Regions from separate parts of the Flavobacterium sp. CHNK8 genome, predicted to be linked through region 1. Evidence: riboswitches for the same ligand, from Rfam matches in the RefSeq annotation. Region 1 holds a riboswitch; each other region holds the start of a gene.

Region 1 (10,957 bases):
ACTTTTTAGATTGTTTGCTACAAGATCAATATTGGTTTGACTGCCTTTAAAATCAATACTTGACAAAGGACTAAAATCCTCAGAAAATTGAAAAACTTGAACGTCAAATTTATCATTCAAAGCCGTATTGCTCTGAATATTTTGGAGTATTGCTTTAGTTTTCTTCTCATTTTTAAGAAAAGCTATAGAACTTGAATTATCAACCACAACAGCAAGAGGCGACTTTGTGATGACTAAATTATCCCGAGTAATTATCGGATTTAGCAATAATAAAAACAGACAAAAAATAGAGGTAAAACGAAAAAAAGCTAAAAACAAACTCAATTTTGACTTGTTTTTAGCTTTGTATAAATATTGAAAATATGACAATACGCCCGCTATTAATAATGATAAAACTAATAGTAGCAAGGTAGATGTTGTCATGTAGTGTTTATTAAAATATTTTAAATTTGAAAACTTAAATGTAATCTAGAATTCATTAGAAGTGTAGAATGAATTAAATACTCATTTCACAAACCTAGGTAAGCATTCCTCCACACACATTCAATACTTGCCCTGTAACATAAGCACTCATATCCGAAGCAAAGAAAAGACAAGCGTTAGCCACATCCTCTGTAGAGCCACCTCTTTTTAACGGAATTCCATCTCTCCAACCTTTTACAACATCTTCGTTTAACTTTGCAGTCATTTCGGTTTCAATAAATCCAGGCGCAATTACATTACAACGAATATTGCGAGATCCTAATTCCAGTGCTACAGACTTTGAAAAACCAATAACTCCAGCCTTAGATGCTGCATAGTTCGTTTGTCCTGCATTACCTTTTACCCCTACCACTGAACTCATATTAATAATTGATCCCGAACGTTGCTTTAAAAAAGTACGCTGAATCGCTTTTGTCATGTTAAAAACCGATTTCAAATTCACATCCATCACGTTGTCAAAATCTTCTTCGGACATACGCATCAATAAATTATCTTTTGTAATTCCAGCGTTATTAATCAACACGTCAACCGTTCCAAAATCAGCCAAAACAGCATCCACAAATGTTTGTGCTTCGTTAAAATCTGCAGCGTTTGATTGGTATCCTTTAGCTTTAATACCTAAAGCGTTTAACTCATTTTCTAAAGCCATCGCAGATTCTACTGATGAACTATATGTAAAAGCAACATTGGCTCCATGTTTAGCAAAAACCTCTGCAATCCCTTTTCCAATTCCGCGACTTGCGCCTGTGATAATGGCAACTTTTCCTTCTAGTAATTTCATATTCAAAAATTAGTTTATTTTTTATTTGAAGCTATTCCTGCTATTCACTGCAATCTTTTAGGTCCGCTGTCGCGTACCCAAAAGGATTTCCGTTGCTATCAGGGCTAAAAACGACTTGCCAAATATATACTATTTCCTTTTTTAAAAAAAATTTAGCTTTAATTATGAACAATAATTTTTACAATTAAACCTTCAAAAAACGATATGCTAGTTTATCCCAAAAAGCAGCATAAATGGCAATCAATGTAAATACTAGCAAAAACAAATGATACCACGCATTACTTAAAATATCTATAAAATTTAATTTACCATTTGCATAGTTTAATATCAACAATATCTGAGCACCATAAGGCAATATCCCTTGTATTACACATGAAAAAATATCTAAAATAGTAGCCGATTTTTTAGCGCTCAACCCGTATTCATCATTAATTTCCTTTGCTATGGGCCCGGTAATAACAATAGAAACTGTATTATTTGCAATAGCTAAATTTGCAAATCCTACTAATACTCCAATTCCAGTTTGTGCTGATTTTTTACTTTTAATTCTTTTTTTGATTTGATTTAAAACCCATGTTATACCACCAGCCCTGTCCACCATAGCTGCTAATCCTCCTGTAAGCATTGAAAGCAGAAAGATATCGGTCATACTCGTAAATCCTTCATAAATTTTCTGAGTAAACTCCATTACTGTAAAAGAATCATTATAAAAACCAATAAAACCCGCAATTATGGTACCTAATAGTAAGGTGTAAAAAACGTTGACACCTACAACTGCTAAAATTATCACTAAAACATAAGGCAAGATTGCCCATAATGAATAATCACTTTTTGCTATATCCACAGAAACAACATCTGAATTAAATCCCAAATAAAAGAAAATTAAAATAGTTACAATTGCCGCCGGAAGCGCGATAAACAAATTAATCTTAAACTTATCTTTTAAATCACAACCTAGAGATTGAGTGGCAGCGATGGTAGTGTCTGATATCATTGATAAATTATCTCCTAACATAGAGCCACCAAGTAAAGCGCCTGCTATCAATGGCATAGAAGCACCACTTTTATCAGCAAGTGACATCGCAATAGGTCCTATTGCAACTATAGCTCCAACAGAAGTACCTGTAGCAGTTGATAAAAACGAGGCTATTAAGAAAATTCCCAATGGAAAATACGCTGCATCAATGGTATTAATACCTAGGTTCACAACTGCATCAACTCCACCCATGGCTTTACTCACCACAGCAAAAGCGCCTGCAAATAAATAAATCAAACACATGGTTATAATTTTACTATCACCACAACCAGCAATTAAAGTATCAACTTTATCTTCTGTACTGTTTTTAAATAAAATAAAAGCAGCAACAATACCTACTAAAACAGCAACAGGAGAAGGAAAAGCATAAAAATCATTAAGCAAAATACCTGCTCCTAAAAAAATAAAAATAAAAATAAATAGCGGAATCAATGCAAAAGGATTTCCAAATTCCTTAGTAAACTTTGTCATAAAAATAATTTTAAATTAAGTGTTATGACGAAAAACAAAGCTGGTATTGGGAATGTAAACAACATTTTTTCCAAAAGATTTGGCTTATCGTTTTAGCACCTTGCTTGTTGTTGCAGGTTGCTATCCTATTGAAGGATTCGTGATAACGGGTGCAAAAGTAATTAATATTTTATGATAAACTAAACAAACACTTTAAAATTTAAAATATTATGCAATATTTAACAAACCGAACTTTATTTAAAATTAAAAATCTCATAAAATAAAGTGTTATCAAATTAAAAATTATCATAAATTAAACTATTTTTGACAAACATAGTCTAAACATTATCACAATTTAATATACAATCTATATAATATTAACATTAATAGAATCATTATGAAAAAATTCCTATCATTAATAAGCTTTATTTTAGTTCTAAGTTGTAGTAAAAATGATGACGCAAATGAATATGTAGCTATTGATCCGTATCCTAATATTACAACAACATTTACCGGCAAAATAAATGTTAACAAACTGGATAATTATTCGAACCAAACGATTCCTAGCTATATCACTAAAGATAATACTGCGGGGAATGCCATTACAGATAAAGGTGCCACTTTAGGACGGGTCTTATTCTACGATAAGAATTTATCGTCAAAAAATACCATCTCCTGCTCCTCTTGTCACATTCAAGCAAATGCTTTTGGAGATGTTGCAGCAGCTAGTACAGGAGTAAACGGAACAACTAGTAGACACTCCATGAGATTAATAAATACTAGATTTTCAAATGAAAATAAATTCTTTTGGGATGAAAGAGCTTCAACTTTAGAGAACCAAGTAACCCAACCTATTCAAGACCATATTGAAATGGGTTTTAGTGGCACATTAGGCGATGGCAACTTTACTGCATTAATTACTAAACTACAAAACATAGGGTATTATAAAGAATTGTTCAAGTTTGTATATGGATCCGAAGATATTACTGAAAACAAAATTCAGTTAGCTTTATCACAATTTGTAAGAAGCATTCAATCATTCGATGCAAAATATGATGCTGGTCGAGCTCTTGTTGCAAATGACAACCAACAGTTTCCTAATTTTACAGCTCAAGAAAACCAAGGTAAAAATTTATTTTTAACACCGCCTGTTTTTGACGCTACTGGAAATAGAACTGCTGGAGGAGTAGGTTGTGCGGGTTGCCATCAAGCTCCTGAATTTAGTATTGACCCAAACAGTAGAAATAATGGAATAATCGGGATACTAAATGGAAATGGAATTGACATCACAAATACTAAATCACCATCACTTAGAGACTTGGTAAAAGCAGATGGAAGTACCAATGGCGCTTTCATGCATACCGCAAATTTGAATACGCTTCAAAATGTAATTGGCCATTACGGCACAATAAACCTAGCACCTGGAAATACAAATCTTGACGCTAGGTTAAGGCCAAATGGTTTTGGTCAAAAATTAAATTTAAATGCCTCAGAAGTAGACGCTTTAATCGCCTTTCTAAAAACCTTAACTGGAACAAATGTCTATGTAGATACAAAATGGTCAACACCTTTTAAATAACATAAAAGTCCCCAAATGTAGATTTGGGGACTTTTAATTTTTAATCAAAATGAACTTAAAAAGCTACATTCCATCTTGGTAATCTTCCATTTTCATCAAAGAAATTTTGTAAAATCACACCTTCAACTGCAGTTGGAATTCCTTTTGAGTCTGTATTAAATGTTTCATACCAAACTACTTCAAGTGTGGTGATATCTTCAATTTTCATTTGTGCAGGCCAAGAATATTTTCTTCCCGTTTTTGCAAATTGATGACCTTCAACAATTTTTTCGTTAAGACCACCGTTTTTAATTTTCAAGGTTCCATTATTTTGAACAGTTCCTGTAGAACCTACCATAATCAACTCTTTTGAATCACCTATAGCATATACTAAAAATACACCCGATCCATCCGAAGCATTGCAAACTTCAGCAAGACTATCTTCGATTGTGAAAGAAAATTGATTGGTAACTTTGAATTTTTCTAATTCTTTGTACATATATATTATTTATTAGGAACTAGCCATGAACATTACCTTACGAGTTGTAAAATAAACCATAACAAGTTCATTTGTATTTTATTGATTTTGATATAAAATCAGATTTTCAATAAAGCGCAAAGGTATTTTTTTAATTCTATTTATCATAAAAAAGCCTCACAAATTGTGAGGCTTTACTATTATTTAGAAAAAGCTTAGATTATCCTAAAACTTCTTTTACTTTTTTACCAATTTCAGCTGGTGAATCCACAACGTGAATACCACATTCTCTCATGATTTGTTTTTTAGCCTCAGCTGTATCGTCAGATCCACCAACAATTGCACCTGCATGACCCATTGTACGCCCTGCTGGAGCAGTAACTCCCGCAATGAAACCTACAACTGGCTTACGGTTTCCATCCGCTTTGATCCATTTTGCAGCATCAGCTTCAAGTTGACCACCAATTTCACCTATCATTACGATACATTCAGTCTCTGGATCATTCATTAACAATTCAACAGCTTCTTTTGTAGTTGTTCCAATGATTGGATCACCACCAATACCGATAGCAGTTGTTATTCCTAATCCTTGTTTTACAACTTGATCAGCAGCTTCATAGGTTAATGTTCCTGATTTAGATACAATACCTACAGTTCCTTTTTTGAAAACAAAGCCTGGCATAATCCCTACTTTAGCTTCACCTGGAGTAATAATTCCAGGACAGTTAGGTCCTATCAATCTTGCATTTCTTTCTTTTACATAACTGTTTGCTTTTATCATATCAGCAACAGGAATTCCTTCAGTAATTGCAATGATTACTTTAATTCCAGCATCAGCAGCTTCCATAATAGCATCAGCAGCAAAAGCTGGTGGTACAAAAATGATAGTTGTGTCAGCTCCCGCTTGGTCAACAGCATCTTTTACAGTATTAAATACAGGTCTGTCTAAGTGACTTGTTCCTCCTTTACCAGGAGTTACACCACCTACAACATTAGTACCATACTCAATCATTTGAGAAGCATGGAAAGTCCCTTCACTTCCTGTAAAACCTTGAACTATTATTTTGGAATCTTTGTTAACTAAAACACTCATGATATATTATTTATGTAGTTTTTAAAATCGTTATGCAAAAGTATAAAATACTAATCAGTAATTGGTATTCAAAAATTTTTTTTTTGACACTAAATATTATGATAATTGGCTCATTTGAAAACCGCGATAGAGTTTATCGTCTTTAATTTGCCAAATCACAATAAAATGTGCCAAAAGCATCTCTTCTCTAGGGTTTTCAATTGTTTTTACAAAATGCGAATAACGCACGGATACTAAATCATTTTCAGCAACAACATGATTTATTCGAACTTTTGATCGTACATAGGCTTTACTTAATTCATCCGAAAGTAACAGTAAAGAAGCAAAATTATGCTCTACAAATCCTTTGCTACTATTCCACTCTAAAACAATTTCTGGATGCAAAAAATCTTTTAAAACTGTACTATCAATAAAAGCATCTGATTTGTAAAAATTCTGAACAATTTCTTTAGCAGACATATTATTTAATTTTATTTAAAATTTCGGGAATTTTTTTAATGTTGGCCAACTGTTTTAATTTCTCTCTTGATTCTTCAATTGGAGTCCCAAAATATGACTTTCCACCTTCAATAGATTTTGTCACTCCAGTTTGACCCATTATTACTGCCTTTGTACCAATTGTGATTCCGCTTGTAGTACCTACTTGTCCCCACATGGTTACTTCATCCTCAATAATTACACAACCTGCAATACCAGTTTGAGATGCAATTAAACATTTTTTACCAATAACGGTATCATGCCCTACATGCACTTGGTTGTCAATTTTTGTTCCTTCACCAATAGTTGTATCTCCAGTCACTCCTTTATCAATGGTGCAAAGAGCACCTATCCCAACATTGTCTTCAATAACAACCCTACCGCCAGAAACCAATTGATCATAACCCTCTGGACGTTTTTTATAATAAAAAGCATCAGCCCCTAAAACAGTACCAGCGTGTATTATGACATTATTACCTATTACAGTATGGTCATAAATAGCAACATTAGAATGTATTAAACAATTATTTCCAATGACAACATGATTTCCAATAAAAGTATTGGGTTGAATAACTGTTCCTTCACCAATTACAGCAGTACTAGAAATAGCAACATTAGAAAATTGAAAGGGTTTAAAATGCCTTGTTAAAATATTAAAATCTCGAAACGGATCATCAGATAATAACAATGCTTTACCTTCAGGACAAGCAACCTCTTTATTGATTAATATTATGGTTGCCGCAGATTGTAATGCTTTATCATAATATTTAGGATGGTCAACAAAAACGATATCTCCTGGTACTACAACATGAATTTCATTCATACCGTAAACAGGAAAATCAGCATCACCAATGTATTTACAATTGATGATGCTTGCTATTTCTTGTATAGCATGTCTTTTTTGGAACTTCATTTACTATTTTTTATTAAAATCAAAATATTTTGAAAAATAGAACAAGTAAGAACTTATTCTTTCACGCGCTCCATGTAAGAACCACTTGCTGTATCAATTTTAATTTTGTCACCTTCATTGATAAATAAAGGTACATTTACACTAGCACCTGTTTCTACCGTAGCAGATTTAGTAGCATTGGTTGCAGTATTTCCTTTTATTCCTGGCTCAGCATACGTAACTACAAGAATAACAGAAGCTGGCATATCTACAGATAATGGCAAATCAGTTTCAGTGTTAATACTTACCATCACGTTTTCACCTTCTTTTAATAAATCAGGAGAATCTAAAATATTTTTATTCAATGTAATTTGTTCAAAAGTCTCCGTGTTCATAAAGTGAAACTCGTCACCTTCAGGATATAAAAATTGAAATTTATGATTTTCTACACGAACTTCGTCAATTTTATGACCTGCCGAAAAAGTATTGTCTAATACTTTACCATTTGTTAAACTTCTTAATTTTGTTCTCACAAATGCTGGTCCTTTTCCTGGTTTAACATGTAAGAATTCAATAATTTTATAAATATCGTTGTTGTACTTGATACACAATCCGTTTTTAATATCTGAAGTAGATGCCATTTTATTATTTATTTATTTTTTCCATTTCAAGTAATCTACTATTAAGTACAAAAGTCAAAATGAAAACTTGTTAATTATTTGTATTTAATTCTCTTAAAAATCTATGCACAATCATTGCTATTCTCATTATTCTTCTATCAGAAGCGTATTACAACAGCATTAATAATTTCCTGAATATCCTTTCATAACTCCTCGAGAAGAGTTCCTAATAAAATCAATTATTTCATCTCTTTCTGGAGTTGCTTCCATTTCGGCTTCAATAATTCCTAAAGCTTGGGTAACATTATAATTTTTTTGATATAAAATTCTATAAATATCTTGAATTTCTCTAATTTTATCAGAAGAAAAACCTCGTCTTCTTAAACCAACAGAATTAATACCCACATAGGAAAGCGGTTCTTTGGCAGCTTTAGTGTAAGGTGGTACATCTTTTCTTAATAAAGAACCTCCAGAAATCATAGCATGATCTCCTACACTAATAAACTGATGTATCGCTGACAATCCGCCTATAATGGCATAATTCCCAATGGTAACATGTCCACCTAGTAAAACACCATTAACAATTATAGCATTATTCCCTACGTGACAATCATGTGCGATGTGTGCAGTTGCCATGATAAGACAATTGTCACCAATCACTGTTTGTCCAGATGCAATTGTTCCTCTATTTATAGTTACGCCTTCTCTTATAGTACAATTATCTCCTATGATTACTAATGAATCTTCTCCTCCAAATTTTAAGTCTTGTGGAACTGCAGATATTACTGCACCAGGAAATATATTACAATTTTTTCCAATTCTTGCACCTTCCATTATGGTAACATTTGAACCTATCCAAGTTCCATCCCCAATAACAACGTTATTATGAATGGTTGTAAAAGGTTCTATTACAACATTTTTGGCAATTTTAGCACCGGGATGAACATAGGCTAGTGGTTGATTCATCAGCTTTTTTATTAATTTTAAATTATTGCAATTGAAAGTTTCATGTTTTAAAACATGTCAATCCAATTTTACTGTTTTTTTGCAATCTGCGCCATAAGTTCAGCCTCGGCTACAAGCTTACCATTTGCGTAAGCATTTGCTTGCATATGACAAATCCCTCTTCGAATAGGCGTTATTAAATCACACTTAAATATCAAAGTATCACCTGGTAATACTTTGTGCTTGAACTTGACATTATCAATTTTCATAAAATAAGTCAAATAATTTTCAGGATCTGGCACCGTACTTAATACAAGTATTCCTCCGGTTTGTGCCATTGCTTCAACAATTAAAACACCTGGCATTACTGGAGCCTCTGGAAAATGTCCTACAAAGAAATTTTCATTCATTGTAACATTTTTCATACCTACAACATGACTTTCAGACATTTCTATAATTCTATCAATCAATAAAAATGGAGGTCTATGAGGTAATACCGCCATAATTTTATGGATATCCATCAAAGGTTCTTGATTCAAATCATAAACAGGAACATAATTTCTTTGTTCAATTTTAATGATTTTGGCCATTTTTTTTGCAAATTGTGTATTCACATAATGTCCTGGCTTATTTGCAATTACTTTCCCTTGAATTCGAGTACCTATTAAAGCTAAATCACCTACTACATCTAATAATTTGTGTCTTGCAGCCTCATTAGGATAATGTAAAGTTAGGTTGTCTAGAATTCCATTTGGTTTAACCGAAATTTCATCTTTACCAAATGCAACCTTTAAATTTTCCATAGTAGATGCTGAAATTTCCTTATCAACATATACAATTGCATTGTTTAAATCGCCTCCTTTAATCAAACCATTTTCTAATAATGACTCTAATTCATGAAGGAAACTAAATGTTCTCGAATCAGCAATTTCATTTTTAAAATCGGCAATACTTTTTAGATTTGCATTTTGAGTACCCAAGATTTTAGTTCCAAAATCAACCATTGTTGTTACGCAGTATTGATCACTTGGCATTACTAAAATTTCACTTCCTGATGCTTCGTCAAGATAAGAAATTACTTCTTTTACAACATATACTTTACGCTTAGCGTTTTGCTCTTCAAAACCTGCATTTTCAAGTGCTTCTACAAAATATTTTGAAGAACCATCCATAATTGGTAGTTCTGAGGCATTTAGTTCTATGATGATATTATCAAGATCACAACCTATTAGTGCTGCTAAAACATGCTCAGGAGTTTGGATCTTTACACCTAGTTTTTCTAAGTTTGTCCCTCTTTGCGTGTTTACTACATAATTTGCATCAGCTTCAATAACTGGTTGTCCTTCTAAATCAACTCTTACAAAAGTAAAACCATTATTCACGGGAGCTGGTTTGAAAGTCATTTTAACTTCTTTTCCGGTATGTAAGCCCACTCCTGTAAGTGAAATTTCTGTTTTGATGGTTTTCTGTTTAACCATTGTTTCCATTTTTTTGGTTTAAAATTTTCTTTTTTAATTCTTGTATTTCGGCAACAATTTTAGGTAAATTTTTAAAATGCACGTAGGACTTACTAAAATCATTATACCCAAATGAAGGACTTCCTTGTAAAACTTCATTGTCTTTTACGTTACGTCCCACGCCTGATTGTGCTTGAATACGAACATTGTTACCTATTGTTAAATGGCCAGATATCCCAACCTGACCTCCTATCATGCAGCTTCGGCCAATTTTTGTAGAACCAGCTACACCAGTTTGAGCTGCAATAACGGTGTTCTCTCCTATCTCAACATTATGAGCAATCTGAATTTGATTATCAAGCTTTACACCTTTCCTAATGATGGTAGATCCCAAGGTAGCTCTATCAACAGTAGTGCAAGAACCTATATCAACATTATCTTCAATAATTACATTGCCTATTTGAGGTATTTTTGTGTACGTTCCGTCTGGATTTGGAGCAAAACCAAAACCATCAGATCCAATGATTGCACCAGAGTGAATGGTACAATTTTTCCCAATAATCGTTTCAGAATACACTTTTGCACCAGCAAAAAGAGTTGTATTATCACCTAAAATCACATTGTCACCAATAAAACAATTTGGATAAATTTTTACATTATCACCCAAAACTACGTTTTCGCCCACAT
Region 2 (10,957 bases), 1.3 Mb from region 1:
ACTTTTAGACAATACCCACGCATTAAAAGGCGATAAAGCTGGACCTGTAAGTCGGGAAAACAAATAGATTTTCTGAATCAAATCAGCATCACCAACAGTTATTCCACCCAAAACGCGACCTTGACCATCCATTAATTTTGTAGCCGAATGCACCACTAAATGTGCGCCCCATTTTATTGGTTGCTGCAAATAAGGCGTTGCAAAACAATTATCGATAATTAAAATTAAATTGTGCTTTTTAGCAATATTTCCTAGCAATTCCAAATCAATAATATCAACCGCAGGATTGGTTGGTGACTCTGCGAAAAGAATTTTTGTATCAGGCGTAATCAAACCTTCAATAGTCTCGGGTTGATTGATGTCAAAATACGAGGTTTGAATGTTCCATTTCGGAAAATAATTAATAAACAACGAATGCGTGGCACCAAAAACACTACTCGAAGAAACAATGTGATCTCCTGAACTTAATAGAGCAGCCATAGTAGAATACACCGCAGCCATACCAGATGAAAAGGCAAAACCAGCTGCAGCACCTTCCATAGCGCATACTTTGCTAATAAATTCGTTGTTATTGGGGTTGCTGTAACGGCTATAAATATTCCTGTCTTTTTCCTCTGCAAATGAGGCACGCATGTCTTCAGCATCTTCAAATACAAAACTAGACGTGAGGTACAACGGCACCGAATGCTCTAAATATTGTGTTCTTTCTAACTGATTGCGTATGGCCTGGGTTTCGAAACCAAAATTATCATTTTTCATAAATAAGCCCCCTAACCCCCAAAGGGGGAATTGTGTTGGGGTTGATTTGTTTGTTACTAAATTTAATATTTATCCAACAACTATTAGTTGCTAGTTCCCCCTTCGGGGGTTAGGGGGCTTCCATTCAAAACTACTTTGTAATGTATGGTTGCTGTTGGCTCTATTGTTTTGGAAACCGAACAGTATTTTTCAAAAGAAAGTTGGGCGGCTTTTGCGGCTTTGTCTTCCTTGATATCACCTTCTAGATAAAACACCACATGGATGTTTTTAAATGGTTTTGCTTCTCCAACTTGTACGCGTTCGCCCTCAACCTCAGCTTTGAAAGACGTGATTTCTTGACGTTGTTTTTTCAAAATTGAAATCATATCAATTGCGCTACAGCCTGCAACTCCCATCAATACTAATTCCATCGGACTGGCGCCCATATCGTTTCCTCCATATTCAGGACGGCTATCTACGTTTACCAAATGCCCTCTTTCGTTTTTTAATTCGAAATGGAAATTGTCGTTTACTCTGTTTAATGTTATTTTCATAATATTCTCCTCCCAACCCTTTCGCCACAGCGAAGAGGTAGCCACGACTGGAGGCTGTCCATTTTTTAATAATTTATATTTTATTACAACACGAATAGAAAAAGTAATATTGAAATTATCCAGAATATACTATTGAACCAACCGTCTAAAAATAATCCTCTATCCATTGTCCAAAAAGTATCAACAGTGTTTCTTTTTTGTTTTAAGTAAAATAAATTGCTTAAAATATAATAGACAACCTGTGCAAGCAGTGGTACAAATAATGCATCAATAGCGGTATTCTTTCCCAAACCAAGCAATAGACTTATCGAAGCAATTAAAAACAATATTACATTTAAAATTAATAGTTTAAGAAACCATTCCTTGCTATCTAATTTACTTTTATCAAACAAGAATATCAATGAAACATTCATTCCAAGTAGAATAATAATTATATCCATATTAAATGCTTTTTCTTCTGATCACTGTTTACTAAAAACTATTCACTTTTCACTTCAATTACCCCTTATCAGACAACCTTAAAATATCACCAAACACACCTCTTGCTGTTACTGCTGATCCTGCGCCAGCGCCTTGAATTACAATTGGTCGGTCACCGTACGATTCAGTGTAAATTTCGAAGAAAGAATCTGAACCTTTCAATCCGCCCAATGCTGTTTCTGATGGCACCGAAACTAATTTTACTTCGAGATTTCCTTTGTCATTTTGCAAATCACCTGACAATTCGCCTATGTAACGCAACACGTGATTCGGTTTTTGATCGGCTTTTATTTTTGCATAAATAGGATCAAACTCCGTCAATTTATTCAAAAACTCTCCTACATCTCCACTTCGTAAATGTTCTGGAATTAAATTTTGAATCGAAATTTCTTCAAACTCATTTTGCAAGTCTAGTTCTCTAGCCAAAATCAATAATTTTCGTCCTACATCATTTCCACATAAATCCTCTCTTGGATCTGGCTCGGTATATCCATTATCGATGGCTTCTTTTAAAATCTCGCTAAACGGCACGTCTTTGGCCGAAAAATTATTGAACAAATAACTCAATGTTCCCGAGAAAACCCCTTTAATCTTTGTGATATTTTCGCCAGAAAGGTGCAACAATTTAATGGTATCTATCAAAGGTAATCCTGCTCCAACATTGGTTTCATAAAGATACGTCTTTTGGTTTTCTACCAGAACTTTTCTCAATTTTTTATAAAAACTATAACTCAACGTATTGGCTACTTTGTTTGACGAAATCAAATCGAAACTATTTTCTACTAACGAAATGTAATTCTTGACAAAATCAGCACTTGCGGTATTATCAATGGCAATTAAATTCTCTAAATGATGCTCATTTGCATAGGCAATAACATCATCAATAGTATATGAGAATCCGTTGGTTTGAATCTCGTTTTTCCAGTTAGGTGTCACTCCGTTTTTATTCAAGAGCACATTCTTAGAATTGGCAATCGCAAAGACATTCAATTTGATGTCTTTTCTTTTTTCAATGGCTGCTGCCGATTCTAAAATTTGATTAATCAAGGTACCACCCACCAAACCATGACCAAAAACAGCGATATTTATTTTCTTGGCTACGCCAAAAATCTCTCCGTGAATCACATTCAAAGCTTTGTGCAACTGTGATTTTTTAACAACCAAACTCACATTCTTACCCGTCACGGTATTGTTGAACAGAATCGGAACAATTTTATTCTTGATTAAAGCCGTGTAAGGTTTGTGAAACGTACTTAAATCCTGACCAATAATGGAGATGACAGCTACATCATCAGCAACAGTTATTTTATTGACATCCTTTGAATAGAAATCATTTTCGAATTCTTTTTCCAATTCAATCATGGCCGTAGTAGCTTTGTCGGCAGCCACAACCAAACCTATTCCACGCTCTGATGAACCTTGGGAAATGATACTCACACTGATATTATTGTCGCCCATTACTCTAAAAATTCGAGCATCGACACCAGTTTTCCCCAGCAGACCTCTACCTTCAAGATTGACCAAAGCCACATTTTCAAGAACCGAAAGCGTTTTAATTCCTTCCTTATTAGAATTGGAAGTAATTAAAGTTCCTTTATTTTCATGATTGAAAGTATTTAAAATTCGAAGCGGAATGTTTTTTTCTAATAACGGAATGATAGTTTTGGCATGCAAAATAGTTGCTCCAAAATTAGCAATCTCATTCGCCTCATTAAATGATAGATGGTCAATTTTTTTAGCATCAACAACTAAATCAGGATTGGCAGTATAAATTCCGTCAACATGTGTGTAATTTTGTAATTCGTCGGCATTTAAATAATTCGCAATCAACGAAGCGGTGTAATTACTCCCGTTTCTTCCCAAAGTTGTAGTATCATTATTGGTCGTAGAACCTATAAAACCTGTGATTATATTAACTGTATTTTCAGTGTTTTGTTTAAAAAAAGCAACCACATTTTTCTTCGAAAGTTGTTCTAAGGGTTGTGCATCACCAAATTTAGCATCGGTTTTTATCAATTCACGCGTATCTGTAAAACGAGCATGAATTCCTTTTTCTATCAAGATCGCCGTTAGTAATTTTGCCGAAAGCAATTCGCCTTTAGACAAAATTTGGTCTTTGATTTTTTTGCTGTAATCGCCAATCAGACTTACACCTTCAAACAATTTTTCTAAAATAGTAAACTCCTCAGACAAATCAACAGCATCATAAACGTCTTGCTGGTATTTTTTAAAATCTTCAAAAAGTGGCTTGTAATCTCCGTTTTGAGAAGCAAGAGTTAAAATTTGTTCCAACTCATCAGTTGCATTGCCACGCGCCGAAACTACAATTGCAATTTTCTCTCCCTGATTTACTTTGTCTGTTATTATGGCAACCACCTTATTTAATCCGTCACCATTTGATAACGATTTACCTCCAAATTTTAATATTTTCATTGTGTTGTGTGTTTGTAGCTTAGAATAAATCTTGAAGCAAATTGTGTAATTGTTTGTATTCTATCAAAAAAGCATCGTGTCCGTGAATGGAAACTATTTCTTGATAACTGACTTTTTTGTTTAATATTTGTATTTGCTCAAAAGTGGTTTTGTTTTCACTGGCCGTAAAAAACAAATCCGAATTGATGGCAATGATGTGAATTTCTGCCGTTACAGCTTCGATTGTATTTTCAAACGAGGACCTATTGCGAGTAATATCAATGGTTTTCAATAATTGATTCATCATTTTGTAGGATGCCAATTGAAAACGCTGCTGTAATTTTTCGCCGTGATGCAACAACCAACTTTCCACATTAAAAATGGCTAACTGCTCATTAATTGTTCGCTGAAATTTTGCCGCAAATGATTCTGGAGTTCTATAACACAACATGGCGTGTGCGCGGGCATCCTGAATGGGTTTAGATGAATTATTAAGAATTTGTTCTTGCAAAAAACAATTGGCAATAAGCCAGTCTGTCGCTTTCCAATCGGTCGCAATAGGAATTAATTTTTGGGTTATTGTTGGTTCTAGTGCAACCATTTCCCAAGCAATTCCACCACCTACAGAACCTCCAATAATAGCGTAGAGTTTTGCAACATCGAGCAACTTAATGCCTTTTATAAAAATTTTAGCGATGTCTCTTGCTGTAAAATCAAGATAATTTTCAATTACAGCTCCATCAAATCCATTTCCAGGAACGTTAAAAGCAAGTACGGTATATTTTGTAGTATCGATAGTTTTGTTGGCGCCAATTAGTTCATTCCACCAACCGTTATCACCCACAACCTGTGAATTTCCGGTTAGCGCATGATTGACCAAAACAATAGGAGCTGCATGTAATGGTAAGCCAAAAACTTGATAACTTAAGTTTAGGGTAGCATAAATTGCACCTGCCTCCGTGGTGAAATTGTGTAATGTAATTGTTGTTGGTTTATTTTCCAATTTCAAATCTGTTATAATTAGGACTTGTGTTTGGAAATATTAGAAAGAAAGCTAGGTGTTATCTAGACAAATTCTTAGTGTTATCTTTCCACGATGGGCGTGGTAGAATGCAGCACCTTCTCCGATAAATCGAAGGGTTGCTAAGGCTTCATCGGGTCTAATCCCTCTGCCTTTCTTTATAACATTTCAATACTGTTGTGAACTTTGTGAGTGCAAATAAAGCACTAATTTTTATTCTGAGCAAATTTTTATGCAAAGTTTAGTCTGAATTACTTTTGCAGTATTCGCAAAAGTATGCAAAAAGCAAGCTGTTTTAACAAAGAAATATGTCGTTTTAGACCAAAACTCCGTTAAAACAGCAATCCTAATTTAAAATGTATTTTCTCGCTGATTAAAATACATTTGGAATCCCTAAATAAAAAGGACATCATTTTCTTTGGAATACATTAAAAAAAGTAATGAATTAGGCACTGTCTTTAGTGCTGTAACATCATTGGTAGCCATCTCAAATCTAGGATGAACTAGCTCATTTACCACTGGAGCAGTAGTGTTACTTTTTTTTGACCCCCATAATCCTTGCCTTATTAAAAGGATTGCTTTACTAAAATAATTGTTGTTTTTCATTGTTGTTCATTTTAAGTTATTAATTGTGTAATGATTATTTTTCCTTTTTAGTATCAACTTCAATACCAGTTTTTACTATGATTTAATTTTTATTGTATTTTTTTATCCTTTTTTGTTCCTAATCTTGAAAAAAACTTTCATCAAATGCTATTTTTTTTATTCTCTAAAAATTGCAGTAGTGCTAAAAGCAACAAACCCCTTTTAGATACGAATCCAAAAGGGGTTTAGTTTTATCAACCTGTCCTTTCGGGGTCACGATATATCAAATAGTACAACAGCACAAATAGGCGCTATTGCATACATTTTTTGTTGGCATTTTAGTGTATTCATAAATTTTTATTCTTAGTGGTATTTCAAAAAAAAAAGCTTCCCAAATACTGGGAAGCTTTACTATATAATTTAGTTCAAATTATGCAATAAGCAACCCTCAGGAATTTCCCTGTGCGACCTTTAACATATTGCAAATAAATGATTTCATGATTACTTATTTTGATTATCAAATATCGCAAATGTTTTTTAAAGTACAAAATTTTTATGTCGCTAATTTTGTTTTTGATTTAAAAAATATTTCCGAAAGATAAAACAGTAAAAAAAAGTTAAGATTAATATGCAATTCAAAATGGTTTCATACCTTTGCACCCAAATACAAGAGGAAAAATTTGAACTGATTGCAACCTCTTCATAATGAAATCAATTCATTGTGAATACTGAATAATTTTCAGTAAAAAAATGCTAAAGCAGGAACTCTCCTTTAGACCTTTTCAGCAATTATTTTTTCTCGCTTAATTTTATAAAATAATAAAACTTATGGCCTATTTATTTACGTCAGAATCTGTGAGCGAAGGACATCCAGATAAAATTGCAGATCAAATTTCAGACGCATTAATTGATAACTTTCTAGCATTTGATGCTGAATCAAAAGTAGCTTGTGAAACTTTAGTAACTACCGGTCAAGTTATTTTGGCTGGTGAGGTTAAATCAAATACATACTTAGATGTGCAAAATATTGCACGTGAAGTGATTCGAAAAATTGGTTATACCAAAAGTGAATACATGTTTGAAGCCAATTCATGCGGTATTCTTTCGGCTATTCACGAACAATCTGCTGATATCAATCAAGGTGTTGACAGAGCAAGCAAAGAAGAGCAAGGCGCTGGTGACCAAGGAATGATGTTTGGTTATGCAACCAATGAAACGGAGAATTACATGCCATTGGCACTTGATTTGTCTCACAAATTATTGCAAGAACTAGCTGTTTTAAGACGTGAAAACAATGAAATTACGTATTTGCGTCCTGATGCTAAATCACAAGTAACTTTAGAATACAGCGACGATAACAAACCAACTCGTATTGATGCGATTGTTATCTCTACACAACACGATGATTTTGACGAAGAAGCTACTATGCTTGCTAAAATCAAAAAAGACATTATTGAGATATTGATCCCAAGAATTATTACTAAAAATCCTGAGCATGCTCATTTATTTAATGATGCAATTCAATACCATATTAACCCAACAGGAAAATTCGTAATTGGAGGACCTCACGGAGATACTGGACTTACAGGAAGAAAAATCATTGTAGATACTTACGGCGGAAAAGGAGCTCACGGTGGTGGTGCTTTCTCTGGAAAAGACCCAAGTAAAGTAGACCGTTCTGCTGCTTATGCAACACGTCATATTGCTAAAAACTTAGTTGCAGCTGGTGTTGCCGATGAGATTTTGGTTCAAGTTTCGTACGCTATTGGTGTGGCTAAGCCAATGGGTATTTTTATTGATACTTATGGAACTGCGAAAGTGAATTTGACCAATGGTGAAATCGCTAAAAAAGTAGAAGCTATTTTTGATATGCGTCCGTACTTCATCGAACAACGATTGAAATTAAGAAACCCAATTTATAGTGAAACTGCTGCTTACGGGCACATGGGACGTACTCCTGAAACCGTAACGAAGACTTTCTCTGCTCCAGGTGGATTAACAAAAACAGTTGAAGTAGAATTGTTTACTTGGGAAAAATTAGATTTTGTAGATCAAGTAAAAACTGCTTTTGGATTGTAAAAAATCAAAACAAAGTATATAAAAAAGGGGATTTAGATACAACTAAATCCCCTTTGCTTTTTAAGCTAAATGAAGCTTACAAATTGTACTTTACTATGAAAGTTACAAAGCGAGGCAGAATTCTACTTTCATTCGCATTAAATCCATTCACACTAAAAGAGTTATTCAATCTAGATCTGGTGTTTAATAAATTGTTTGCTTGAATTCGATATTCAAATTTCGAGTCTTTTTTGATGTAATTCAAACTTGCCGTCATGATTTTGAAATCGTTTGTAATGCCATTGGTTTCATTTTTAAAACGATTAAATGCATAATCCCAGTTGACATTTAAACCATTCAAGAAATAATAATTTAATTTTACTGTAGGAGTTTGAGTTGTAAACCGATTGGCAGCTTGCTCCGAAAAATTAATACGATAACCCAAATCTACATTAGGATATTTTTTAAACTGTGTTGCAAAAGCTAGGTTGTATCCGTGATTTACATTTTCTATCCCTTGAATAAATTCCTGAGTTGCTCCGCTAGTAATCCTTCTGTTCAAAACAAAATTCTTACTCCAACTTGCATTAACTCCTGCCGTTAACTTATAGTACTTTTGAAAACTTTTAGAGTAAAATACATTTCCGTTCAAGTTTTCATTTTCAGCGTCCAAATTCAAACGGTCTGATGTAGAATAAATACTTTGAAAAGAAACTCCATTGACTACTGGATCTTTGGTCGTTGTATAACTGATGTTTGCAAAAATCGTAGTAAAATTATACAAGTTATACTTAGAATAATTCAATCGATGGCTGGTAATAAGTGAGTTTTCTAATTTTGCATTTCCTCGTGATAAACTGTTAAAATTGGTAAAGATAAAACCTTCAACCAAGGCATTTACATCGTTAAAACCGTTTCGAACATTGAAGTTATAGGTCAAATTTTCAGATTTTTTTAAATCCCAACGGGCAAACATATCTGGTAATACTCTAGTGAAATTAAGCTTGAAAGGGTTTTCAAATTGCTCATTAGAAGTATTGTATTGATGCACAGAAAATCCAGGATTAAAGGTAAACTTACCTCTAATAAACTTATAATGCAACCCTAAAAAAACATCGTTAAAATGATAACGCACATCATTATTATAGGCCGCTTGCTCTACCGGATTTACTGAATTATCTTGAAGAATTTGCAAGATACTCGAATTATACGATTGAAAAGCATTCGTATTTCCCGCTGTTACATTCAATATACTTTTGTTCGAAATTTGATAAAAATAATCGATTTTAGCATCTAGTTTATTGGTTTTAACAAAACGAGATTGCTCGATATTCAGCGCATTTTCATTTACAAAAACAGCACTTGGATCGTTCGGATTTGTTGAATTTGCATTTTGATACGGATTTACCGAAAGTTGCGGATTGTAAAATGGATCTTCATCCTCGTACTGATGTTGCATTTCTAACACCCAAGTCGATTTTGGATTTTGGGTATAAAACATATTCAAACTCTGGTTGAAAGAGGCTGGTGCTTGTTTTTGAAAAGCAATCACCGTATTATTATTAGTTATTGTATTTCCGTTTGAAGTAGAAGTAAAATTAGTTTGACTGTTGTCTACATCTTGCTGGTCATTTTTTCTAAAGAACGCGTCATAATCCAATTGAAAATTATCATTGGCCTTGTACTTCGAACCAAATTTGGCAATGAAAGCATTGTTTTTGGAATCTGTTCTGTTTTTTCTGTTTTCTAAAGTAGCAATGTTGGTCGTGTTCGGTTCAAAAATACCACGTTCTGAATTCGTAATAGACTGATTAAACGTAGAAGAATAGGCTGCAAAACTAGATAGAGTCCATTTTTTTGAAACGGAGTGATTCAAATTTAACGCCCCAAATTTGTCACTCGCCTTGGCTACATTATCACCACCAGAAAGTCCAAAGAAATTTCGGTTTAAGGTAAGAGAAGTTCCACTTCGACCAATCGTATTTCGGGCGCCACCTGTTATCCTGAAAAAATCAGCAGAAGTCAATGATACCTCACCAATATTATTCAAATTCACAATGGCGTTGATACTTGTTTTTGGGGAGTAGTAAAATACTTTTGGATTAAAGAGATATCCTTTATCATTAGCCAGTCCTCCGCTCACGTCACCAAACCAAAACTTATCTTTTCCTTTTTTAAGTTTGATGTTCAGTGCAATATCATCGTTGTTGTTTTCAAGTCCTTTCATTTGCGATACTTCGTTGAAATTACGCAGTACTTGTACTTTATCAACCGCATCAGACGGAATATTTTTAGAACCTAGTTTCGTATCTCCTTCCATAAAAGGCTTGCCATTTACAAACAACTTAGCCACTTTTTTCCCCTCAACTTGTACTTGTCCATCAGCCATTACTTCAAAGCCCGGTAGCTTTTTGAATACGTCCTCTAACTTACGTTCTTCACCTGTTTTAAACGAATCTGTATTATAAACAATCGTATCCCCTTTGATGGAAACTGGCATTTCGCGTACAATTTCAACACCGTCTAATTCAATACCACCTGTTTCCATGGTAATATTTTGAACCATATTTTCGGCGAGTGTTGTTACAATGACTTCTTTATTTTGCATTCCCAAATAACTTAGTTTGATTACATAAGTTGTATTGGATTTAAGATTTAAGGTGTACTTTCCTTTATCCGTAGTTATGGCGTACGCATCCATGGCTTTGGTCGTTTGGTTCACCGCCATCACATTGGCCATTTCCAACGGTAGTTTTGTTTTGTCCTGAACCAATCCTTCCAAACGAATATTTTGTGCAAAAGAAATTGAGACCGTCATGAAGGCGATCAGTAATAAAATTTTTCTCATTTTAATTGGGTATATAACTACTGAGTTGGTATTAATTTCCAAAACGCATTTGCATGCCGCCATTTCCTCCACGGCCTTGATTCATCTCTCTCCACTCTTCCATTTTTTTCATCACGGCTTCGTCATATTCTTTCTGCGAAACTACTTTTCCTTTTGCAACCGCTTTAATCTCAACTTTATCTTTTGGGTTTAAAACTACTTTTGAACACAAAATAGTGGTGCGTCCATCATTTACTTCCAAAATTAATCCAGGCAAACCCC
Region 3 (10,957 bases), 1.3 Mb from region 1:
GGTATTGTATGACGCCTTGGCCAACGAGGAGATTTTGACATATGCTCCCAAAAAATCCATTAAGATTTTTGTAGGCAAACGCAAAGGCTGTCATGAATATTCGCAAGATCAAATCAACCAATTGATTGTAGACAATGCCTTAACGTACGGGCATGTAGTTCGCTTAAAAGGAGGTGATCCATTTATTTTTGGACGTGGAAGTGAAGAAATTGACTTTATAGAAAGTTTTGGCATACCGACATCGGTGGTGCCTGGAATTTCATCCTCGATTGCTGTTCCGGCTTATCAAGGGATTTCATTGACCAAAAGAGGTGTTTCTGAGAGTTTTTGGGTAATTACGGGTACAACTTCTGACAGGAAATTGTCAAATGATGTGGCTTTGGCTGCACAATCATCAGCAACGGTGGTTATTTTGATGGGAATGAGCAAACTCTCTCAGATTATCGATTTGTTCCAAAAGGAATCTAAAGGTGAAACACCGGTTGCGATTATTCAAAACGGAACGACTGCTCAGGAGAAAATTGGGGTTGGAACCATCAACACCATTGAGCAAGTGGTGGCGCAACAACAATTAAGTTCACCTGCTATTATCGTCATTGGTGAGGTGGTTAAAGAGAGCAATAAATTAAAAGGCTTTTACGAAGAATTCATAGCCAAAGAATTGAAATAACTGTGGAAAGAAACGAATTATATCCTATTTTTTTAAAATTACACAACCTCAACGTGCTCATTGTGGGTGGCGGTAATGTGGGTTTAGAAAAACTATCGTTTCTGTTGAAATCCAGTCCCAATGCCAATGTTGAGGTAGTGGCACCTTGGTTTTTACCAGAGTTAGAAACCTTGGCGGCAAGCCATACAACAGTGAAGTTGACTTATAAAAAATTCAATCGCTGGATGCTCCGTAAACGCCACATGGTGATTGCCTGCACCGATGATTTGAAGGTGAACAAGAGGATTTATGATTTGTCTCGAAAAAGATATTTGATTTGCAACATTGCTGATACACCGCCTTTGTGTGATTATTATTTGGGCGGAATTGTAACCAAAGGGAATGTGAAAATTGCCATTTCAACCAACGGGAAATCACCCACTACAGCCAAACGATTGCGAGAGTTTTTTGAAGAAATAATTCCAGACGATATCAATAAAATGGTCGAAAACTTGAATGAATACCGAAAAACGCTGAAAGGAAATTTTGAGGAAAAAGTTCAAAAAATGAATGAAATCACAGAGACGCTCAAAGCAAAGTAAGCACAAGACAGAATCTTAAGTTCATAGAAAAAAGCTAAGATGTAATAGTTCTTAATAATCAGTTTCTGTTTTTTTAACTAAACAGAATGGTGATATTTGTACTCAATTTAAAATAAAAGTATTGAGCTCCTAGGTTCAATACAATAACATATAGAAACACAATTAACAATTTCCATTACAGCCTACAATTATAATTGGAAGCAACACAAAGGATACTAAATTAAATCAAAATGATTAAAACAGACATACTCATTATTGGCGCGGGGCCAACAGGTTTATTTGCAGTTTTTGAAGCAGGATTATTAAAATTAAAATGCCATATATTAGATGCTTTGCCACAAGCGGGTGGGCAGTTGTCAGAGTTATATCCTAAAAAGCCTATTTATGATATTCCTGGATTTCCAGAAGTATTGGCGGGTGATTTAGTAGATAATTTAATGGAGCAAATCAAGCAGTTCGAACCAGGGTTTACTTTGGGTGAACGTGCCGAAACTATCGAAAAACAAGAAGACGGAACATTTATTGTGACTTCAAATAAAGGTAAAAAATTCCATGCGCCAGTTATTGCTATTGCTGGTGGATTAGGTAGTTTTGAACCAAGAAAACCATTGATCGAGGACATCGAATTTTACGAAGACAAAGGAATTAAATACTTCATCAAAAATCCAGAAAAATTTCGTGACAAGCGTGTGGTTATCGCTGGAGGTGGTGATTCGGCTCTAGATTGGAGTATCTTTTTGTCAAATGTAGCTTCAGAAGTGACCTTGATTCACCGTCGCAACGAGTTTCGTGGAGCTTTAGACTCTGTAGAAAAAGTTCAAGAGCTTAAATCAGCCGGAAAAATTAAAATGATTACGCCAGGTGAAGTAGTAGGGTTAAAAGGAGCTGAACATCTTGAGGCTGTTGTAGTCGAGGAAAATGGAGCACAACGTACCATCGAAACCGATTATTTTATTCCGCTTTTTGGTCTTACGCCAAAGTTAGGTCCTATCGGCGACTGGGGATTAGAAATCGAAAAAAACGCCATCAAAGTAAACAACGCCTTAGATTACCAAACCAATATTCCGGGAATTTTCGCCATTGGTGACGTAAATACCTATCCAGGAAAATTAAAATTGATTTTGTGCGGATTCCATGAAGCCACTTTAATGTGTCAAGCAGCCTACCAAATCATTAATCCAGGCAAGCGTTATGTGTTAAAATACACTACCGTTTCTGGTGTAGATGGTTTTGACGGAACTCGTAAAGAAGCTCCAAAAGCGGTTGTAAAAGCAATCGTGTAAATAAAGTTGCTAAGTCACAAAGGTTCTGAGTTGCTAAGTTTATTGTAAAGCTTAGTAATTCAGAACCTTTTTTATTTTAAAGTTTTGCAACAAACTAAGCTACAATCTTTAAAAAAAATACTTGCAATTGTTAGCGCTATGTCGTTACTTTGCACTGTTCCTATATTTATTGAAAGTTATCACGAAAGGCGGAGGGAAAAGACCCAATGAAACCTTAGCAACCCTTTATTTTTAAAGAAGGTGCTACATTCTACTTTATACAACCAGTATCAAAGATAGATAACACAAGAATACTTCTACAGTATTTCTCAAACCTTTTCTTGACAACATATCGAATTTTTTAGAGCAGATTAATGGCGCTTTTCAGCCAATATCGTTCCTGCTGTACGCTATATCTTTTTATTCGCCGAAAAAAGGCGAATAAAAAGGATGCCGCTACCATCAGGGCTAAAAAGAAAAATAGTGAACTTTTGGAAATACTAATCAAAAGTAAAAATCACAATTTCAAATTGTGTTTTGTAAGAAATAAAAAGTTATGTCAAGCATTCACGAAGCCATTAAAAAAAACATCCTCATCCTTGATGGAGCTATGGGAACCATGTTGCAACGTTACAATTTCTCCGAAGAAGATTTTAGAGGAGAGCGTTTCAAAGATTTTCCGCATTCGTTAAAAGGAAACAACGATTTGTTGTCGCTCACTCAGCCACAAGCTATAAAAGACGTTCACGCCGCATATTTTGAAGCTGGAGCTGATATTGTTGAAACCAATACCTTCTCTGGAACCACCATCGGTATGGCCGATTACTATCTTGAAGAATATGTATATGAATTGAACTATGAGTCGGCAAAAATAGCCCGCGAAGTAGCCGATGAATTTACAGCCAAGAATCCAGACAAACCTCGTTTTGTTGCGGGTTCCATTGGACCAACAAATAGAACAGCAAGCATGTCTCCAGATGTAAACGATCCCGGTTACAGAGCCGTAACTTTTGATGATTTGCGCATTGCGTACAAGCAACAAGTAGAAGCGCTTATGGATGGTGGTTGCGATTTACTTTTGGTAGAAACTATTTTTGATACCTTAAATGCCAAAGCAGCGCTTTTTGCCATTGAAGAAGTAAAAGACGAACGCAATCTTGATATTCCTATTATGGTTTCAGGAACGATTACCGATGCGTCTGGAAGAACACTTTCGGGACAAACGGTTGAGGCTTTTTTAATTTCTGTTTCACACATACCTTTGTTGAGCGTAGGATTCAATTGCGCACTTGGTGCCGATTTGCTCAAGCCATATTTGCAAACTTTGTCACAAAACACATCGTTCAACGTATCGGCGCATCCAAATGCAGGTTTACCTAATGCCTTTGGAGAATACGATGAAACACCAGAACAGATGCAAGCTTTTATCAAAGAATATCTCGATGATAATTTGGTCAACATCATAGGGGGTTGTTGCGGAACAACACCAGCACACATCAAGTTAATTGCCGATATCGCCAAGGAATACAAACCGAGGGTTTCGACTGCGGTGATGTAATGTTAAAATAATTTAGGTTATTAAAAAATGGAGGAAAAGACTACTGATAATTTTAAGAATTTGAAATGGGTACTGCTATGTTCTCTTACCTTGGCAACAATATATATTTTATTTGATATCTCGAGAAAAACAAAGTTTAATACCTACAAAGAAACATTTAAGGGCGAAGCAGTTGGTTTAACAACGAAATTTAAAAAGGTCGGTAGACAAAGGTTATTAATCTATTGCTTTTATGTGGATGGTAAGTTTATCTCTCAGAGAAATACAATGGGAGGAGATGAAATTTTAAATAAGTTTTACAAAGTGAAGTATGACTTAAATAATCCGAAAGGGAATTATATTTTTTTAGATAAAGAATTGAAGCCCGATTCCCTTACTCTTGTTAAAAATGGTTTTACTTGGACTAAATATTATGTATACGATGGAAATGTAACTAGTCGATATCTAGAAAAATCAAAATGGCAGTGATCCCATAGCTGGCGCGAGCGTCCCGCTCGTGCACAAAATACAGTTAGGAAAAGATTTTTAATTAAAAAGAATAAGCACGAGCGTAACGCTCGCGCAAGCAGCAGAGCAACTTGTTTAGATTCTTCGTTCCTCAGAATGACAAAATTGAAGAATAAAGAAGCGGAAGAATCAATAAAAAAAGAAGTGTGTTGTTAGCACAATGCCCGCGTGAGGGATAGTAGTGGAAAGCCCGCAGATCAATGGAGTGTTAACGGAATTGATTGAGGACTTGTAACGAATAGCCCGACCCGACTTTTTTTGGAGGGACACGCCCAAAAATGAATTGAAATAAAATGGTAAGGTTTCGAAAACTTTGCAATAAATAAAAAAAAAAAACTCAGACTAGTTTTGTTAGCAATTGAGTAACTCAAAATAAAGAAATGGCAGAAAAAAGAAGAAACCTAGTATTAGCAGGATTGGAACCCTTAATCATTACGCCCGAAAGTGTATTTGTGAATGTAGGGGAAAGAACCAATGTGACGGGTTCGAGAAAATTTCTTCGATTGATTAAGGAAGAAAAATACGATGAGGCACTTGATATTGCGCGCCAGCAAGTAGAAGGCGGTGCACAAATCATCGATATTAATATGGATGAGGGAATGCTCGATGGCGCATATGCGATGACTAAATTCCTGAATTTGATTGCGGCTGAACCGGATATCTCGCGTGTGCCGATTATGATTGACAGCTCAAAATGGGAAATCATTGAGGCCGGATTGAAAGTTGTACAAGGGAAATGTGTTGTAAATTCGATTTCGTTGAAAGAAGGCGAAGAAGCTTTTGTTCACCATGCTAAACTGATAAAGCGTTACGGAGCGGCGGTAATCGTGATGGCTTTTGACGAAGTGGGTCAAGCGGATAATTACGAAAGGCGTGTTGAAATTTGTCAGCGTTCGTATGATATTTTGGTGGGAATTGGATTTCCGCCACAAGATATTATCTTCGATTTGAATATTTTCCCAGTAGCAACAGGAATGGAAGAGCACCGCTTGAATGCGTTGGATTTCTTTAGAGGAACCAAGTGGGTTCGTGAAAATTTACCGCACGCACACATCAGCGGTGGGGTGAGTAACGTTTCGTTTTCGTTCAGAGGAAACGACACGGTTCGTGAGGCGATGCACTCGGTTTTCTTGTACCATGCGATTCAAAACGGAATGACGATGGGGATTGTAAATCCTGAAATGTTGTCGATTTATGATGAGATTCCGAAAGATTTATTAGAGCATGTTGAAGATGTGATTCTGGACAGACGCGATGATGCGACAGAACGTTTGCTTGATTTTGCGGAGAATGTAAAAGGCGACGGATCTAAAACAAATGAAAAGGCAGTTTTAGAATGGCGTTCTGGAACGGTTCAAGAAAGAATCACGCACTCGTTAGTAAAAGGAGTGGATGCGTTTATAGAAGAAGATGTTGAAGAAGCGCGACAAGCTGCTACAAAACCCATTGAAGTAATCGAAATCAACTTGATGACGGGAATGAATGTCGTGGGTGATTTGTTTGGTTCGGGTAAAATGTTTTTGCCACAAGTGGTGAAATCGGCACGTGTAATGAAAAAAGCAGTAGCTTATCTTTTGCCTTTTATCGAAGCGGCAAAGCAAGTTGGGGATAAATCTGGGAACGGAAAAATCCTGATGGCAACCGTAAAAGGGGACGTTCATGATATTGGTAAAAATATAGTTTCGGTGGTATTGGCTTGTAACAATTATGAGATTGTCGATTTAGGTGTAATGGTGCCTCCAGAAAAAATTATTGCAGCAGCTATTGAACATGAAGTAGATATTATTGGATTGAGCGGATTGATCACGCCGTCTTTGGACGAAATGGTGTATCTCGCTAAGGAATTGGATAAAAGAGGACTGAAAATTCCAGTAATGATTGGTGGTGCAACAACTTCGCGTGCGCATACGGCCGTGAAAATTGCGCCTCAATACAGCCAAACGGTAATTCACGTCAACGATGCCTCGAGAGCGGTAACGGTAGCGGGTAATTTATTGGATCACAACCGAAAAATATATGCTAGTGATATTCGTGCCGAATACGATGCGTTTAGAGAAACGTTTTTGAATCGTTCCCGCGACAAGAACTTCTTGACTATTGAGCAAGCCCGTAAAAATAAATTACAATTGGATTGGGATAATTTCACTCCCGTGAAACCTAAAGTAATTGGCAAGCAAATCGTAGAAGTTGATTTAGAAACTTTGGTACCTTATATCGATTGGACGCCGTTTTTCAGAACTTGGGAATTGTTTGGGAAATATCCAGCGATTTTAACCGATGAGGTAGTGGGTGAACAAGCGACTTCGGTTTTTGCAGATGCACAAGCGATGTTAAAAGTTATTTTACAAGAGAAGAAATTAACTGCCAAAGGCATTTACGGCATTTTTCCGGCGAATCAAATCAATGATGATGATATTGAATTGAGAGACGAAAACGGAAAACAATTACAAACATTTTTGACTTTGCGCCAACAATCTCAGAAAACCAAAGGAGCGCCAAACATCGCTTTGTCTGATTTTATTGCTCCAAAAGAAAGTGGAAAAGTGGATTATATGGGAGCTTTTTGCGTAACTACTGGCTTTGGTGTGGACGAATGGGCGGCTGAATTCGAAAAGGATTTAGATGATTATAATTCGATTATGGTGAAAGCACTGGCTGATCGTTTTGCAGAAGCTTTTGCTGAATATCTGCACGAGAAAGTGCGTAAAGAAATTTGGGGTTATGCCGCTGATGAGAATTTATCTACCGAAGATATGATTGATGAGGTGTACAAAGGGATTCGACCAGCGCCAGGATATCCAGCTTGTCCAGATCATTTAGAGAAACCGACTATTTGGAAATTATTAAATGTTGCAGAAGAAATTGGAGTAACCTTAACCGAAAGTATGGCCATGTGGCCGGCTTCATCAGTATCTGGTTATTACTTTGGGAATCCAGAAAGTAACTATTTCGGACTTGGAAAGATCAAAGAAGATCAAGTAATTGACTATGCCAAAAGAAGAAATGTTTCCACTGATGTAGCCATGAAATGGTTGAATCCGAATATAGCAGACTAATTTAGTCATAAAGTCAAAAGTCATAAAGTCTAAAACAGACTTGGCTTTCGACTTTTGACTTTCAAACTTTAAGACTTAATATGAAAGTAACACAACATATAGAAAAAGCCAAAGGAGAAACTTTGTTTTCATTTGAAATTATTCCGCCTCAAAAAGGGAAAAGTATTCAAGAATTGTATGACAACATTGACCCTTTGATGGAGTTTAAACCACCATTTATTGATGTGACTACCTCACGTGAGGAGTTTATTTATGTTGATAAAGGCAATGGTTTATTAGATAAAAAACTAACCAGAATGCGACCAGGAACCCTTGGGATTTGCGCTTCGATAACGCATAAATACAACGTAGATACCGTACCTCATGTATTGTGTGGCGGTTTTACCAAAGAAGAAACAGAGTACTTACTAGTAGATTGTCATTATCTGGGAATCAATAATGTGATGGCGTTGCGTGGTGATGCGATGAAGGACGAGCAATCTTTTGTTCCAAAAGCGGGTGGAAATCACTTTGCTATTGATCTAGTGCAGCAAGTCAAATTGTTGAACGAAGGCAAGTATTTGCATGACGTTATGCATATTGATAATAAGGCTGATTTTTGTATTGGTGTGGCTGGATATCCTGAAAAACATTTGGAATCTCCATCGTTACTGTCCGATTTGAAAAGGTTAAAAGAAAAAGTGGACGCAGGTGCTGATTATGTGGTGACACAAATGTTTTTTGACAATGCCAAATATTTTGAATTTGTTGCCAAAGCCAGAGAAATGGGAATTACAGTACCTATTATTCCTGGCATCAAGCCATTGGCGGTACAAAGACATTTGCAAATTTTGCCGCAAATATTCCGAATTGATTTGCCAGAAGATTTAATTGATGCGGTAGACAAATGCAAAACAAATGCAGATGTGAAACAAGTGGGAATCGAATGGGCTATTCAGCAATCACGCGAATTAAAGGCTGCTGGAGTTCCTGTTTTGCATTATTATTCGATGGGTAAATCAGAAAATATCCGTCAAATTGCGAGCCAACTTTTCTAGCAATTTATTCTTTATATCCAAAGCTTCTAGCCTTCCAAAGGCTAGAAGCTTTTTTTAGGTGATTAAAAAGAGTTTGTTTTTTATTCGAAAACATAGCTGAACACTAAAAACGGAACACTGCCAACTATTTCGTAATCTCTCTAAACACCGCTTCTAAGTTTTTATTCTTTTGATTGAGTTGTAAGGTTTTCAAACCATTATTTTGAGCAAAATCAAAGACTACAGATCGCATGTCTTTATCTGATTTAAAAGTCAGTTCCCACATCATATCGTGAACATTTACATACGAAACAAGATTTTCAATTTTAGAAATCAATTGTTCCTCGACTTGAAAATCAAATTCCACTTCAATTACTTGTTCTTTATCTTCAGAAATTAAGTTATCCAGTTTTTTATCGGTAACAATTTTTCCATTGTTGATGATAATAACGCGATCACAAATAGCCTCAACCTCTTGCATAATGTGTGTTGAAAGAAAAACAGTCTTGTCTTTTCCGACGTTTTTAATTACGTTTCTAATCTCCATCAACTGATTCGGATCGAGTCCTGTTGTAGGCTCATCCAAAATTAAAACATCAGGATTGTGCAGTAGCGCATTTGCTAAACCTACACGCTGGCGATACCCTTTAGAGAGTTGGCCTATTTTTTTGTGGCTTTCGGTACTTAAACCGGTCAGTTGAATTACCTCTTCGATTCGAGATTTGGCAACTTTGTACACATCAGCGTTAAAGGCTAAATATTCACGAACATACAAATCCAAATACAACGGATTGTGCTCTGGCAAGTACCCAATAGAAAGTTGCACGGCTTTTGGATTGGTGTTTACATCCTGCCCGTTTACCGTGGCAGTTCCTTCATCAGCGGTAATGTAGGTAGTTAAAATTTTCATCAAAGTCGATTTTCCAGCTCCATTTGGACCTAAGAAACCAACAATCTCTCCTTTGTTAATTGAAAATGAAATGTTATCTAATGCTTTTTGAGCACCGTAGCTTTTGGAAATGTTATTTACTGCTATTGACATGATGAATTATTTGTTGCAAAAGTAAACAGAAAATGAATGGATTTGTTGTTCGATTGCCTACTAATTCACGAATAATTTTTTCACGAATAGTTGCGAGCACTTCTATTCGAAATGATAAAAAAGAAGCATTGTAATTGCACCGCTATCATTTAGATTTCTATATTTACTAAAAATAGTTCAAAAGACACATGAAATACATAGGATCAGGAGGTATCTTGAAAAATTATAAAAGCATTATGCTACTTCTTGGTGGTATCCTTGCAGGAAGTATATTAGGTTTGGTTTTTGGTAAAGAGGTGGAGGTTTTGAAACCTTTGGGAGACATTTTTCTAAATTTGTTGTTTACGGCCATCATTCCGTTAGTGTTTTTTACCATATCGGCATCAATTGCTACTTTAGAAAAAACCGAAAAACTAGGAAAGTTATTCTTAATCGTAATTGGAGTCTTTTTATTTACGGTTTTGGTCTCTGCAATCCTTATGGTGGTGGGAGTTTTGATTTTTCCAATCCATCAAGATATTATCATTTCTAAAATTCCGTTAGAAATTGTAGCCGAAAGCAGCACCGGTTCTCAGATTACACAATTGCTTACTGCGGGTGATTTTTATGAACTGTTATCCCGAAAAAACATGCTAGCACTCATTCTTTTTTCCTTTTTAGTAGGTTTTGCCAGCTTGCAATCTGGTGAAAAAGGCAATGATTTCAGTAGGTTTTTACGATCTGGTAACGAAGTAATGAAACAATTGCTTCACATTATCATGCAAACAGCGCCCGTAGGTTTGGGTGCCTATTTTGCTTATCAGGTGGGTATTTTTGGCCCGCAACTGTTTGGTGCTTATGCCAAGCCGTTAGGACTTTATTATGCTGTTTGTGCTTTTTACTTCATTGCATTTTTTAGTTTATATGCCTATATGGCGGGCGGCAAATTAGGGTTTAAAGTGTTTTGGAAAAACAACATAACACCTTCGTTAACAGCTATTGGTACATGCAGCAGTATTGCAACCATTCCCGCAAATCTTGAGGGTGCCGAAAAAATGAATATTCCTGCTCACATTAGGAATGTCGTTATTCCCTTGGGTGCACCTCTGCATAAGGATGGTTCGAGTATGTCATCCATTATTAAGATTGCCGTTATTTTTGCGATGTTTGGTAAGGATTTTACGGATCCAATTACGATTCTCACCGCTTTGGGAATTACAGTAGTAGTTTCTGTTGTTGAAGGTGGTATTCCTAATGGTGGTTACATAGGCGAAATCCTGGCGATA

The links. Region 1 has a riboswitch for S-adenosylmethionine ahead of K5V07_RS07900 (Na+/H+ antiporter NhaC family protein). Riboswitches for the same ligand answer to the same signal wherever they lie in the genome.
Region 2: another riboswitch for S-adenosylmethionine. It lies ahead of K5V07_RS02460 (alpha/beta fold hydrolase); the one in region 1 lies ahead of K5V07_RS07900 (Na+/H+ antiporter NhaC family protein).
Region 3: another riboswitch for S-adenosylmethionine. It lies ahead of K5V07_RS02530 (homocysteine S-methyltransferase family protein); the one in region 1 lies ahead of K5V07_RS07900 (Na+/H+ antiporter NhaC family protein).

Annotation. Positions count from the first base shown of each region.
Region 1 is NZ_CP081492.1:1,865,998-1,876,954, forward strand. Features, by position in the region: gene K5V07_RS07890 (hypothetical protein) at 1-423, opposite strand, end outside; gene fabG (3-oxoacyl-[acyl-carrier-protein] reductase) at 518-1,264, opposite strand; gene K5V07_RS07900 (Na+/H+ antiporter NhaC family protein) at 1,449-2,771, opposite strand; SAM-I-IV-variant riboswitch at 2,826-2,922, opposite strand; gene K5V07_RS07905 (cytochrome-c peroxidase) at 3,148-4,329, shown strand; gene K5V07_RS07910 (hypothetical protein) at 4,385-4,807, opposite strand; gene sucD (succinate--CoA ligase subunit alpha) at 5,007-5,879, opposite strand; gene K5V07_RS07920 (nuclear transport factor 2 family protein) at 5,976-6,338, opposite strand; gene K5V07_RS07925 (UDP-3-O-(3-hydroxymyristoyl)glucosamine N-acyltransferase) at 6,340-7,269, opposite strand; gene efp (elongation factor P) at 7,323-7,889, opposite strand; gene lpxA (acyl-ACP--UDP-N-acetylglucosamine O-acyltransferase) at 8,049-8,834, opposite strand; gene K5V07_RS07940 (bifunctional UDP-3-O-[3-hydroxymyristoyl] N-acetylglucosamine deacetylase/3-hydroxyacyl-ACP dehydratase) at 8,903-10,291, opposite strand; gene lpxD (UDP-3-O-(3-hydroxymyristoyl)glucosamine N-acyltransferase) at 10,284-10,957, opposite strand, start outside.
Region 2 is NZ_CP081492.1:590,884-601,840, reverse strand. Features, by position in the region: gene K5V07_RS02480 (PLP-dependent aspartate aminotransferase family protein) at 1-759, opposite strand, end outside; gene K5V07_RS02475 (OsmC family protein) at 843-1,292, opposite strand; gene K5V07_RS02470 (hypothetical protein) at 1,376-1,732, opposite strand; gene thrA (bifunctional aspartate kinase/homoserine dehydrogenase I) at 1,791-4,205, opposite strand; gene K5V07_RS02460 (alpha/beta fold hydrolase) at 4,225-5,187, opposite strand; SAM riboswitch class I at 5,265-5,372, opposite strand; gene K5V07_RS02455 (hypothetical protein) at 5,599-5,811, opposite strand; gene metK (methionine adenosyltransferase) at 6,619-7,869, shown strand; gene K5V07_RS02445 (carboxypeptidase regulatory-like domain-containing protein) at 7,946-10,696, opposite strand; gene K5V07_RS02440 (GLPGLI family protein) at 10,728-10,957, opposite strand, start outside.
Region 3 is NZ_CP081492.1:609,105-620,061, forward strand. Features, by position in the region: gene cobA (uroporphyrinogen-III C-methyltransferase) at 1-670, shown strand, start outside; gene K5V07_RS02520 (bifunctional precorrin-2 dehydrogenase/sirohydrochlorin ferrochelatase) at 673-1,251, shown strand; gene K5V07_RS02525 (NAD(P)/FAD-dependent oxidoreductase) at 1,482-2,534, shown strand; SAM riboswitch class I at 2,708-2,820, shown strand; gene K5V07_RS02530 (homocysteine S-methyltransferase family protein) at 3,070-4,071, shown strand; gene K5V07_RS02535 (hypothetical protein) at 4,099-4,539, shown strand; gene metH (methionine synthase) at 4,959-7,634, shown strand; gene metF (methylenetetrahydrofolate reductase [NAD(P)H]) at 7,715-8,671, shown strand; gene gldA (gliding motility-associated ABC transporter ATP-binding subunit GldA) at 8,796-9,692, opposite strand; gene K5V07_RS02555 (dicarboxylate/amino acid:cation symporter) at 9,881-10,957, shown strand, end outside.